2 regions of the Micromonospora olivasterospora genome follow, and region 2 is predicted to be linked to the other one. Evidence: riboswitches for the same ligand, from Rfam matches in the RefSeq annotation. Region 2 holds a riboswitch; the other holds the start of a gene.
What was found. Region 2 has a riboswitch for thiamine pyrophosphate ahead of JD77_RS04770 (ECF transporter S component). Riboswitches for the same ligand answer to the same signal wherever they lie in the genome.
Positions count from the first base shown of each region.

Region 1: another riboswitch for thiamine pyrophosphate. It lies ahead of thiE (thiamine phosphate synthase); the one in region 2 lies ahead of JD77_RS04770 (ECF transporter S component).

Region 1 is NZ_VLKE01000001.1:3,398,003-3,404,605, reverse strand. Features, by position in the region: gene JD77_RS15480 (amidohydrolase) at 1-574, shown strand, start outside; gene JD77_RS35500 (hypothetical protein) at 804-1,163, opposite strand; partial or broken gene JD77_RS35495 (IS6 family transposase) at 1,328-1,450, opposite strand; TPP riboswitch at 1,694-1,804, shown strand; gene thiE (thiamine phosphate synthase) at 1,799-2,425, shown strand; gene thiO (glycine oxidase ThiO) at 2,419-3,558, shown strand; gene thiS (sulfur carrier protein ThiS) at 3,549-3,749, shown strand; gene JD77_RS15440 (thiazole synthase) at 3,746-4,525, shown strand; gene JD77_RS15435 (thiamine phosphate synthase) at 4,636-5,367, shown strand; gene thiD (bifunctional hydroxymethylpyrimidine kinase/phosphomethylpyrimidine kinase) at 5,364-6,152, shown strand; gene thiC (phosphomethylpyrimidine synthase ThiC) at 6,170-6,603, shown strand, end outside.
Region 2 is NZ_VLKE01000001.1:1,094,489-1,101,091, reverse strand. Features, by position in the region: gene JD77_RS04775 (ABC transporter ATP-binding protein) at 1-990, opposite strand, end outside; gene JD77_RS04770 (ECF transporter S component) at 1,145-1,735, opposite strand; TPP riboswitch at 1,811-1,918, opposite strand; partial or broken gene JD77_RS04765 (permease) at 2,372-3,375, shown strand; gene JD77_RS32745 (hypothetical protein) at 3,520-3,744, opposite strand; partial or broken gene JD77_RS32740 (TIGR03943 family putative permease subunit) at 3,845-4,366, shown strand; partial or broken gene JD77_RS04755 (alpha/beta fold hydrolase) at 4,390-5,219, shown strand; partial or broken gene JD77_RS04750 (sugar isomerase domain-containing protein) at 5,283-6,031, shown strand; gene JD77_RS04745 (DUF6328 family protein) at 6,216-6,603, shown strand, end outside.

The sequences.
Region 1 (6,603 bases), 2.3 Mb from region 2:
GCGGCAGCACTTGCCCGACGGCACGCGGGCCAACGCTTTCGTCTCCGAGGGCGGCGAAGCGACGAACATCATCCCGTCGGCAACGCGCGTCCGCGTCGAAGTGCGTGCGGACACGCTGGAAGCCGTCGAGACCGCGCGACGCCGGATCCTCGCGTGCTTCGAGGGCGGCGCCGTCGCCACGGGATGCGAGTGGAGCTGGGAGGACGCCGAGCCGACCTACGCGGATGTCGTGCAGAACCCCGTGCTCGCCGGCGCGTGGGATCGCAACCTCGCCGTGATCGGTCGCTCGCCGCAGCCGTACGCGGGGGCGCCGCGCGGATCGACCGACATGGGCAACGTCTCGCACGCCGTGCCCGCGATCCATCCGATCATCGCGATCGAGGGTTGCGCCTCGGCACCGCACACGCCGGCGTTCACGAGCGACGCGATCGGCCCGGCCGCCGACCGCGCGGGGATCGACGGCGCGCTCGCCATGGCGCTCACGGTCGTCGACGCCGTCGCGCACGTGCGTGCGAGGCGGACGCTCGGCGCGGAGGGTACGACGGTCGGCGGGCAGCGATACCACGGTCGGTGACAAGCGATACCACGGGCCGACGCCGCGCAGACGATCGATCTCAAGGATTGAAGACATGATCGTCAGCCAGAACTTCACGAGCCGCTACGGTGAGAAGACCGTCGTCGACGACCTCTCGTTCACGGTCCGGCCCGGTGTCGTCACGGGATTCGGTCCACCGTCACGAAGCTGGTTGCCAAGTACAAGACCGTCATCGGCACCCCCGACGGGCCACGGACCTGTTTCCAGGTCACCGTCCCCCGGGACCGGGGCAGGAAACCACTGGTCGCCCGCTTCGGCGGAATCCCGCTACGCCGCCAACGCGCTGACCGGGATGCCGTCGACGTCGCAGATCACGTATGGCATGCGGCGGCGCATCACCACCCAGAGCCGTTCGGCCAGCCGGGCGGCCACAACGCAGCAGGCCTTGAGGTGCTCGGCGCCGCGTTCGACCATCTGCTGGTGGTAGACCCGCGCCATTTGCGGGTCCTGTTTGCGGGCCCAGTCCGCGGCGCGGATCAGGGTGGACCGGGCCAGCCGGGGACCCGGCCTTGGACATGGGCTGGCCCTTGCGATCGGTGTTGCCGGTCTCCGACGCCCGCGGTGCCAGGCCGAGGTAGGACTTGAAGTGCGCGGCGGACGGGAACCGGGTGGCGTCGCCGAGGATCCTGCGGTGTCCCCATCGCGGGTTCTCTCCGGCCAGGACGGCCGCGGCCGGCCGGGAACCTGTCGGCGGAGCACCGCTACCTCATGCCGCAGCGCGAGAACCTCGACCAGCAACCGCTGCACCCGCCGGTAGACCGTAACGTGATCCACCTCGACATCCCGCTCGACCAGCAACTCCTCCACATTCCGGCACGAGAGATTGAACCGCAGATACCAACGGACCGCCAGCACCGTGTAGTAGGAACGGAGCTTGACGTCCCAAAATCCGTACTGCCAGGTGCCGCCTTCCGACGGGTACTGCGTCTTGGATCCCACGCTCACCCAGGCCGCCGCAGGCCCGGCGACGGCGCCCATCAGGGCTGCGGAAAGCGCTACTCCGGCAAGCGCGCTGTCCCCGCCTCCACCCGGGATCGTGGGTGGGACAAGCGTCACCCACCCTTGGCGGTTCCGGTGGAACGTCGTATGGTAGGCCGCAAGTGACCCACGGGAGCCCGGTGCGTACCGGGCTGAGAGGGGGGCTGGAAGCCCCCGACCGTCGAACCTGATCCGGGTAATGCCGGCGCAGGGAGGAGTGTTGCCGTGCCGTCCCTGGGACGACTGCATCTGATCACCGACACCCGGCCGGGGCGGGATCCGCTCGGCGTGCTGCGGGCCGCCCTGCCGGTGGCCCGCGCCGAGCTGGTCGTCCAGGTCCGGGTGGAGGACGACGCCACCGACCGAGAGGCGTACGAGCTGGCCCGCCAGGTGGTCGCGCTGTGCCGGCCGTACGGGGCGACGTGCCTGGTCAACGACCGGCTGCACGTGGCGCTGGCGGTGGACGCGGCGGGTGGCCACGTCGGCGCCGACGACCTGCCGGTGCGGGCGGCCCGCCAGGTGCTCGGCGCCACCGCCGTGCTCGGCGCGACCGCCCGGGAACCGGTGGCCGCCGCCGAGGCGGTCGCCGCCGGGGCGAGCTACCTGGGCGTCGGCCCCTGCCACGCCACCACCACCAAGGCCGGGCTGCCCGAGCCGATCGGCCCCGCGGGGGTACGCGCGGTTGCCGGAGCGGTGGACGTGCCGGTCATCGCGATCGGCGGGGTGACCGCCGCGTCGGTGCCGGCGTTGCGCGCCGCCGGGGCGTACGGGGTGGCGGTGGTCGGGGCGATTTCCGCCAGTCCCGACCCCGCACGCACGACTGCTGACCTGATCGAGGCCCTGACGTGCTGACCCGACCGGACGTCGCTGTCGTGGGGGCGGGACCGGTCGGGCTGGCTGTCGCGTGGCGGTGCGCGTCCCGGGGACTGCGCGTGACGGTGCACGATCCTGCCCCTGGTAGGGGCGCGTCGCACGTGGCGGCCGGGATGCTCGCGCCGGTCGCCGAGGCGTACTTCGGGGAGCATCAGCTGACCGGGCTGCTCACCGAGTCCGCCGCTCGCTGGCCCGGCTTCGCCGCCGAGCTGGCCGAGGCCGCCGGCACCGATCTCGGCTACCGCACCGACGGCACCCTGGTGGTCGGGCTGACCACCGACGACCTGGCCGAGGCGCGTCGACTCTGGACGTACCAGCAGGGGTTGGGGCTGCCGATCACGCCGCTGCGCCCGACGGAGCTGCGGGACCGCGAACCGGCGCTGGCCCCGCGCGTGCGCGGCGGTGCGATCGCCCCCGGCGACCACCAGGTCGACCCGCGCCGGCTGGTCGCCGCGTTGCGGACCGCCGCCGAGCAGGCCGGCGCGGTGTGGCGGCCGGGTGTTGTCGGCGACCTGTCCGAGGTGGACGCCCGGGTCACCGTGGTCGCGGCCGGCTGCGGCGCGGCGGCGCTCACCGGGCTCCCGGTCCGTCCGGTGAAGGGCCAGGTGCTGCGGCTCCGCGCGCCCGGTCGCGGCGCGCCGGACTTCCGGCACGTGGTCCGGGGGTACGCCGACGGCGAGTCGGTCTACCTGGTGCCCCGGGACAGCGGCGAGGTGGTGGTCGGAGCGACCGTCGAGGAGTGCGCCGACACCGAGGTGACCGCCGGCGGGGTGCTCCGGCTGCTCCGCGCCGCCGTGGACCTGGTCCCCGAGCTGGCCGAGTACCACCTGGCCGAGGCATCCGCCGGGCTGCGCCCCGGTACGCCGGACAACGCGCCGATCATCGGGGCGCTGCCCGGCCGGCCCGGCGTGCTCGCCGCCACCGGACACCACCGGCACGGCATCGTGCTCACCCCGATCACCGCCGACCTGGTCACCGAGCTGATCGTCACCGGCGAGCCGGACCCGCTGCTCGCCCCCTTCACCCCCGACCGGTTCGCCGGCACCCGACGCGCCGGCCACCACGGGCCGGGATCGGACGCATCCGCCATCGAGGAGGAGACGTGCAACTGATCGTCAACGGCACGGGGCGTGACCTGCCCGGCGGGACGACCCTCGCGGAGGTCGTCCGCACGGTCACCGACCAGGAGCGCGGCCTCGCGGTCGCGGTCAACGGTGAGGTCGTGCCGCGCGGCGGCTGGTCGGTGACCGTGCTGCGCGACGGCGACCGGGTCGAGGTGCTCAGCGCCGCCCAGGGCGGGTGAGCGGCGTGTCCTTCGAACTCGGCGGGGTCGGCTTCGGCTCCCGGCTCATCCTCGGCACCGGTGGCGCGGCCAACCTGCACGTGCTGGAGCAGGCCGTCCGGGCCTCCGGCACCGAGCTGGTCACGGTGGCGCTGCGCCGGGTAAACACCGCCCCGGGCACCGCCGGCGGGCTGCTCGACCTGCTGGATCGCTGCGGCGTACGGCTGCTGCCGAACACCGCGGGCTGCTACACCGCGTCGGAGGCGGTGAAGGTGGCCCACCTGGCCCGGGAGGCGTTCGGCACCGACTGGGTGAAGCTGGAGGTGATCGGAGACGACCGCACTCTGCTGCCCGACGGGGTGGAGCTGCTGCGCGCGGCCGAGGAGCTGGTCGCGGACGGCTTCACCGTGCTGCCGTACACCTCGGACGACCCGGTGCTGGCCCGGCGGCTGGCCGACGTCGGGTGTGCGGCGGTGATGCCGGCCGGCGCCCCGATCGGCTCCGGGCTGGGGGTGAGCAACCCGCACCACATCCGGCTGATCCGGCAGAGCGTGGACGTGCCGGTGATCCTCGACGCCGGCATCGGCACCGCCTCGGACGCGGCGCTCGCCATGGAGCTGGGCTGCGACGCGGTGCTGCTGGCAAGCGCGGTCACCCGGGCGGCGGACCCGGTGGCGATGGCCACCGCCATGCGGTACGCCGTGGAGGCCGGACGGCTCGCGTACCGGGCGGGCCGGATCGCCTGCCGCTTCCACGCCCTCGCCTCCACCCCGGACGAGGGACGGCCGGACCTGTGAGCCGCGCGTCGCACCTCGCTCCGGCGGATCCCGGTGCGAATCCTCCCCGCCAGGGGTCGGTTGGCCGCAGTGTCGCAGCTTCGGCTCCAGATCTTGGCAGGAGGTGGCCCGTGGCGGGGCCGGAATCCTCCAGGATCCCGGGCCGCGCCGTGCCGTCGGGCGTGGTGCTGCTGACGGACCGGCGGGTGGCGCGGGGGCCACTCGTCGACGTCGTCGCCGGGGCCGTCCGTGGGGGGGTGCGGTGGGTGGTGCTGCGGGAGAAGGACCTGCCGCGCGCCGAGCGCCTCGCCCTCGCCGCCGATCTGCGGGCGATCCTCGCCGAGGTGGCCGGCGCGTTGATCGTGGCCGGCCCGGACCCGCTCGGCGGGGACGCCGTGCACCTGCCGGCGGCCGGCCCGTACCCGCCGCCGTGCGCGGGACTGGTCGGCCGCTCCTGCCACGACCAGGCGGAACTCGCCCGACTCAGCACAGAGGACTACGCCACCCTCTCCCCGGTCTTCCCGACAAAGACCAAACCCGGCTACGGCCCGCCCCTCCGGCCGACCGGTCTCGCCAAGCTGATCACGACCAGCCCGGTGCCGGTCCTGGCGCTGGGCGGAGTCGACACCCCCGACCACGTCACCGCATGCGTCGCGGCAGGCGCCACCGGGGTGGCCGTGCTCGGCGCGCTCATGCGAGCCGAGCACCCCACCGAGGCAGCCACCACGCTGACCGAGAACTTCCGCGAGGCGGTCGGCTCGCTGCCGCGCAGCCGGCACCGAACGACGGCGGTCCCCGCGACAGGGCTGCGGCCGACCGTGCCCACGGAGGGATCAAGCGCAACCAGAGAGGGGAAGGCGTGACGCCGCGAACAGTACTCACCATCGCCGGATCCGACTCCGGCGCAGGAGCCGGCATCCAGGCCGACCTCAAGGTCTTCGCCGCCCTCGGCGCGTACGGCACCAGCGTGATCACCGCGGTCACCGCGCAGAACACCCGGGGCGTCGACGCCGTCCTGCCACTGCCCCCGCAGACCGTCCGCGACCAGTTGGACAGCGTGCTCGGCGACTTCGCGGTACGCGCGGTGAAGACCGGCATGCTCGCCACCCCGGCGGTCGCCGACGCGGTGGCCGAGGCGGCGCAGGCGGGCCGGCTGCCCCGGCTGGTCGTCGACCCGGTGCTGGTCGCCACCAGTGGGCACCGGCTCGGCGTGGTGGAGGCGGTCGAGCGGCTGCTCCCGTACGCCGAGGTGGCGACGCCGAACTGCGCGGAGGCCGGCGTCCTCGCCCGACGTCCGGTAACCACGGTCGTGGACATGGTCTCGGCGGCCGAGGCCATCGCGGCCGGTGGCCCGGCGCACGTGGTGGTGACCGGCGGCGACCTGGACGCCGACGGCGAGTCGGTGGACGTGCTGGTCGGCGGCGGCACGACCACGCTGCTACGGGGGCCCCGGGTAACCACCCGGCACAGCCACGGCACGGGCTGTTCGTTCTCGGCGGCGATCGCCGTCCGGCTGGCGTCCGGCGATCCGGTGCCGGTCGCGGTGGCCGCCGCGAAGGAGTACGTGACCCGCGCGCTGACCGGCGCGCGGCACTGGGAGTTGGGCGCGGGACGCGGCCCGCTGGACCACTTCGGCTGGTCCTGTTGACCATCAGGGAGGCTGTCATGCAGGCACGACGCAAGGTCTACGTGGAGGGGACGCGGCCGGATCTCCAGGTGCCGTTCGCCGAGGTGGAGCTGACCGGGGGCAACCCGCCGGTCCGCCTGTACGACACCTCCGGTCCCGGCTCCGACCCGGAGGTCGGGCTGCCGCCGCTGCGCGGGAAGTGGATCGCCGAGCGGGGTGACGTCGCTCCGGTGCGGGGCGCCGGGACGCCGCTGGCGGGCGCGGACGGGAAGCGCCCGACGCAGCTCGCGTACGCCCGGGCGGGGGTGGTCACCCCGGAGATGGAGTTCGCGGCGATCCGGGAGGGCGTCGCGCCCGACTTCGTCCGGGACGAGATCGCGGCCGGGCGGGCCGTGCTGCCGCTCAACGTCAACCACCCGGAGTGCGAGCCGGCGATCATCGGCAAGGCGTTCCTGGTGAAGGTGAACGCCAA
Region 2 (6,603 bases):
CCGCCAGCGGTGCGGGGGAGTGCCCGCGTCCCGGCCGGCCAGCTCGCCGGTCGCCGCCACCCGACCCGTACCGGGCCGCAGCAGGCCGCCGAGCAGCAGCGCCAGGGTGGACTTGCCGGCCCCGTTCGGGCCGAGCACGGCGAGCGCCTCGCCGGCGCGTACCCGAACATCGGTGGCGGCGAGGCGCGGCGGCAGGCCGACCCGGTCGGCGGCGAGCAGCAGGTCGCCGGCGGGCGCGGCGGCGCGTCGGGGCGGCATGGTCCGGCCGGGCACCCAGACTCCCTCGGCGGCGAGCGCGTCGCCGTGCGTGGCGAAGACCGCCTCGGGCGTCCCGTCGGCGCGGACCCCGCCGCCCGGTTCCAGCACCACCACCCGGTCGACCAGCGGCAGCGCCTCGGCGACCCGGTGCTCGACGAGGATCATGGTGGTGTCCGCGTCCAGGGCGCCGGTGATCGCCCGCCGGACCAGCGCCGCGCCGGCCGGGTCGAGGTTCGCGGTCGGCTCGTCGAGCAGCAGCAGTCGGGGCCGCAGGGCGAGGGCGCCGGCCAGCGCCAGGCGCTGCTGCTCACCGCCGGAGAGCGCGGCGGTCGGCCGGTCCCGGTGGTACGGGAAGCCGACCCGCCGCATTGCCTCGTCGACCCGGGGCCAGATCTCGCCGGCGGGCACGCCCCGGTTCTCCAGCCCGAACGCGACGTCGTCGCCGCAGCGGGCCATCACGAGCTGGGTCTCCGGGTCCTGGAAGACGATCCCGACCTGCTCACGAGCCTGCCGGGGCTCCACCCCGTCGACCTCGACGGTCCCCTCCTGCTCGCCGGAGTCCGCCGGCAGCAGCCCGGCGAGCGCGGCGAGCAGCGTGCTTTTGCCGGCGCCGGAGGGGCCCAGCAGCAGCACCCGCTCGCCGGCCTCGACGTGCAGGTCGAGCCCGCGCACCGCCCAGGCCCTCCGCCCGGCGTGCCGCCACCCGAACCCCCGCAGCCTGACGCCCCCCACGCCCCTCACCCCTCCCTCCGCCCCGCCCTGCCGCCCCGGCTCGTCGCCCCGGCTCGCCGCCCCGCCCTGCCGCCCCCGGCTCGTCGATCAAGAGGTTTGCGTCAGGAGAACAGGCTCCGCTGACGCAAACCTCTTGATCGACACGAGTCGGCGGTCAGACGGGGGCGCGGTCGCGGGCCGCGGGGAAGCGGTCCAGGGCGCCGGTGGTCGCCAGGGCGCGGGTCAGGGCCCAGCCGCCGACGCCGGTGATGACCGCGGCGCTGACGACGGTGAGCAGCGCGTACGGGATCCGGTAGCTCGTCAGGTCGTACTTGGCGTTCCAGGCGAAGAAGTCGAACAGGGCGGCGCCGAGCCCGGTGAGCGCCCCGGCGAGCAGCGCGGTCGGCAGCCGGAACGAGCGGTAGCGGAACGCCGCGAAGGCCAGCTCGGCGCCCGCGCCCTGGATCATGCCCTGCGGGATCACCGTGCCGGCCCACTGGCTGCCGAGCAGGGCGGAGAGGACCGCCGCGACCGTCTCGCAGTACAGCGCGGCGCCGGGCTTGCGGATGACCAGGCCGCCGAGCACGGCCGGCATCAGCCAGACGCCGTACAGCAGGGTCTGCGCGGGCGGGAAGAACGCGAAGGCCCCCTCGGTGGCGCTCCAGACCATGCCCCAGGCCCAGAAGATGACGCCGAAGGCGACCGCGATCACCGAGGCGACCAGGATGTCGATGGTGCGCCAGCGGTGGCTGTCCGTGTGGTTCATGTGATGGCTCCCAGTTCAGTGGAACGAACCAGGAGAAGACGCACGCCGCGCCCGGTGGGACCGGACGGCGGCGCGGCTGGAGAATGACCGAACTCCCTGCGCTGGCATTACCCAGATCAGGTTCGAGGGTCTGCGGGCGGCGTGCCCGCACTCTCAGCGCTGTGCGCTCCCCTGTCGGAATGAAGTTGTCCCGCCGACGCTAACACCTGGGAAGATCGCCGGGCAAAGCGGTGTGCGCGGGGTGGGTGAAACGACACGGCGCGGTCGTTACCGCCATCTGACCGGAGTCCATCGACGCGGTCCGCGGGGAACGATAGTGTCGCGCCGCAGACCGCAGACCGCAGACCGCAGACCGCAGACCGCAGACCGCAGACCGCAGACCGCAGACCGCAGACCGCAGACCGCAGACCGCAGACCGCAGACCGCAGACCGCAGACCGCACACCGCACACCGCACACCGCACACCGCACACCGCCGAGGAGGCGAGCCCGTGACGTCATCGACCGGCAGCGCCGGGCCGCCCGTCGAGCGCGACGGGTGGGCCCCGGGGGCCGGGTCTGTCGGCGGGGCCGGGTCCGTCGGCGGGCGGGGTCCGTGGGCGTGGCCGGGTCTGTCGGCGGGGCGGGGTCCGTCGGCGTGGCCGGGCTGGACGTACCGGCGGGGGAGCCGGCCGGGCGCGGGCAGCGACGGGCGCCGCGGGTCGGCTCGGTCGAGGTGCTGGCCGGCGTGCTGATCCTGCTGGTGGTCGTCCGCGAGCCGCTGGCCCGCGCGCTGTCGGCGCCCCGGTTGCAGACGTGGACCACGGTCTTCGTCTCGGTGCTGGTCCAGGCCGTGCCGTTCCTGGTGTTCGGGGTGCTGCTCTCGGCGGTGATCGCGGTGTTCGTGCCGCGTTCGTTCTGGGCCCGGGCGCTGCCCCGGCACCCGGCCCTCGCCGTGCCCGTGGCGAGCGCCGCCGGGGTGGTCCTGCCGGGCTGCGAGTGCGGCTCCGTGCCGATCGCCGGCTCGCTGATCCGGCGCGGCGTCACGCCCGCGGCGGCGCTGGCGTTCCTGCTCGCCGCCCAGCGGTCAACCCGATCGTGCTCGTGGCCACCGCGGTCGCCTTCCCCGGCCGGCCCGAGATGGTCCTCGCGCGGGCCGCCGCCAGCCTGGTCGTCGCCGTCGTGATGGGCTGGCTCTGGCTGCGGCTCGGGCGCGCCGACTGGATCAGGTTGCCGCGCCGGCCCGAGCTGGACGGCGCGCCGCGGGGCGTGGCGTTCTGGACGGCGGTCCGGCACGACGTGGTCCACGCCGGCGGCTTCCTCGTCGTCGGAGCGCTGGCCGCCGCCAGCATCAACGTGCTGGTCCCGGAGCGGTGGCTGCGGGCTCTCGCCGACGAGCCGGTGCTGTCCGTGCTCGCCCTGGCTGGGCTGGCCGTGCTGCTGTCCATCTGCTCCGAGGCGGACGCCTTCGTCGCCGCGTCGCTGTCGCAGTTCTCCCTCACCTCCCGCCTCGTCTTCCTGGTGGTCGGGCCGATGGTCGACCTGAAGCTGATCTCGATGCAGGCCGGCGTCTTCGGCCGGCGCTTCGCGGTCCGGTTCGCCCCGGCGACGTTCGCGGTCGCCGTCACGGTGGCCGCCGGGGTCGGGGCGGTGCTGCTGTGAACCGGCAGGCGCAGGCGGTCGTCCTGCTGCTGCTCGGCGGGGCGGTCGTCCGGGCGAGCGTCACCGACCTCTACCTGCGCTACGTCAAGGAAGGGCTGCGCCCGTTCCTGATCGCGGCCGGGCTGGTGCTGGTGGCCGCCGCGGTCATGACCCTCTGGTACGAACTGCGCCCCGCATTCGCTCCTGCGGGGCAGCAGCGCACGCGCGGCGGCCCGGGCGCGGGTGAGCGGCGCCTGACCGGGCACGCGGGCGCCGCGCCACCAGCGCCACCAGCGCCACCAGCGCCACCAGCGCCACCAGCGCCACCAGCGCCACCAGCGCCACCAGCGCCACCAGCGCCACCAGCGCCACCAGCGCCACCAGCGCCACCAGCGCCGACGGAGCGCGCCGCCGCGCCCGCGGCCGCCCCCGGGTCGGGCAGCACCGGCCGCCCGCGGAGCAGGTCGACCCGGCGGGCGAGCACGCCGACGACGGGCACGGGCACCACGGGCACCACGGGCCACGGGTCGGCTGGTTGCTCCTGCTGCCGGTGCTCGGCCTGCTACTGGTCGCCCCGCCGGCCCTGGGCTCGTATTCCGTGGGCCAGGCGGGCAGCGCCCTCGCCGGCGCGCAGCAGTCGGACTACCCGCCCCTGCCGCCCGGCGACCCGGCCCCGGTCACCGTGCTCGACTACGCTTCCCGGGCCCTGTTCGAGAAGGGCGTCTCGATCGGCGATCGACGGGTCCGGCTCACCGGCTTCATCGCCCCGGGTCCCGACGGGCAGCCGATCCTGGCCCGGATGGTGCTCTCCTGCTGCGCCGCGGACGGCCGGCCCGTAAAGCTCGGGCTCACCGGCGACGTGCCGTACGGCCTGGCGGACGACACCTGGGTCGAGGTGACCGGCCGCTACACCGACCGGGTCGGGCGGGATCCGGTCGACGACGCGGAGATCCCGTACCTGGCCGTGGAGTCCTGGCGGCGGGTGCCCGCGCCGCGGAACCCCTACGAGTGAGCGTCCTCGGTAGGCTGGCGATCATGCGGGTCGACGCGCGGGGGCTGACGTTCGAGGTACGCGCGGGCGGGCCCGCCGACGGCGAGGCGGTGCTGCTGCTGCACGGGTTTCCGCAGCACGGCGGCGAGTGGGACGAGGTGGTCCCCGCGCTGCACGCGGCCGGGCTGCGCACGTACGCGCCGGACCAGCGGGGCTACTCGCCCGGCGCCCGCCCGGTGGACGTGGCGGCGTACCGCGTCCCGGAGCTCGTCGCCGACGCCGTGGCCCTGCTCGACGCACTGGGCGCGGACGCGGCGCACGTCGTCGGGCACGACTGGGGCGCGATCGTGGCCTGGGCTCTCGCGGCCGGCCACCCCGACCGGGTGCGCACCCTGACCGCCGTGTCGGTGCCGCACCCGGCCGCGATGGCCCACGCGCTGGCGACAAGCGCGGAGCAGAAGGCCCGTTCGTCGTACATCGCGCTGTTCCGCAGGCCCGGCACGGCGGAGAAGGCGCTGCTGGCGCTCGACGCCGCCGCCCTGCGCCGGATGCTCGGCGGGGTCGGCGGGGCCGACCGGGTCGCCCGGTACGCCGAGCCGATGCGCGAGCCGGGCGCGCTGACCGCCGCCCTCAACTGGTACCGGGCGATGTCCCGGCCGACCTCGTGGCGGTCGCGCCGGTGCCGGTGCCGACGACGTACGTCTGGAGCGACCGGGACGTCGCGATCGGCCGGGCCGCGGCCGAGGCGTGCGCCGCCCACGTCACCGGGGACTACCGCCTCGTCGAGCTGCCCGGGGTGTCGCACTGGATCCCCGACGTCGCTCCCGGCCCGCTGGCCGAGGCGATCCTCGCCAGGGTGGGAGAGACCCGGTGAGCGACAGCGCGGCGGCGACCTCGCGGCGGGCCGACCGGCCGCGGCGGACAGACGGAGGGACGCATGACGGTGAACGCGGACGACTACCTCGCGGTGGTGACGGAGACGATCGGGCGGGTGTCCGCCAACCAGCGGGAGGCGGTGCACCGCGCGGCCGACCTCATCGCCGACGCGCTGCGGGCCGACGGCGTGGTCCACGCGTTCGGCACCGGCCACTCCGAGGCGCTGGCGATGGAGATCGCCGGCCGGGCCGGCGGGCTCGTGCCGACCAACCGGATCGCGCTGCGCGACCTGGTGCTGCTGGGCGGGGCGCCGGCCGACGTCCTCGGCCGCTGCTGGAGCGGGACCCCTCGGTGGCCCACCGGCTGTACGAGCTGGCCCCGGTCCGCCCGTCGGACGTCTTCGTGGTCGCCTCCAACTCCGGGGTCAACGGCGCTATCGTCGAGTTCGCCGGGCTGGTGAAGGAGCGCGGCCACGGGCTGGTCGCGATCACCTCCGCGCAGCACTCGGCGCGGATGACGTCCCGGCACCCGTCCGGGCGGAAGCTGGCCGACTTCGCCGACGTGGTGCTGGACAACGGCGCCCCGTACGGCGACGCGACCCTGCCCCTGCCCGGCGGCGGCGCGGTCGGCGCGATCTCGTCCATCACCGCCGCCCTGCTCGCCCAGCAGATCACCGTCGAGGTGGTGGCCCGACTGCTCGCGGCGGGGGAGCGGCCCCCGGTGTACCTGTCGGCCAACATCGCCGGCGGGGACGAGCACAACAACGAGCTGGAGGCCCGGTACGCCGGCCGCATCCGCCGCGGCTCCTGAGTGATCGGCTCCATGTCGGAGACATGGGGGTATCCGAGCGACACGGATGCCGCGATGTCGGCGACATGGAGGCGCGGGGCGGTCCCGGCACCCCGAGGCGGTTTCGTCGTGCGTCCCGCCGGGCAATGGCGATGCTGCCGGCTGGGTTGCCCCCGCCGGCCAGACGTCCTCGCGGAGGTAGCACGTGTCGAGGGAGACCGAGAAGCAGCGCTGGCAGCGCAACTTCGCCGATCTGCTCCAGGAACTGCGGGTCGCCCAGACCGGCGTGCAGATCCTCTTCGCGTTCCTGCTGACCCTGCCGTTCAGCAACGGGTTCACCCGGGCCACCGCGTTCCAGAAGGACGTCTACGTCGTCTCGCTGCTGTCGGCCGCCGCCGCCACCGCAATGATCATCTCCCCGGTCGCCTTCCACCGGGCCCTGTTCCGTCAGGGGCGCAAGCCGGAGCTGGTCCGCTTCGCCCACGCGATGGCCAGCGGCGGCCTGGCGTTCATGCTGATCTCGATGGTCAGCGCGGTCCTGCTGATCACCGACTTCGTCCTCAACCGGCCGATCGCCGTCATGCTGACCGCGC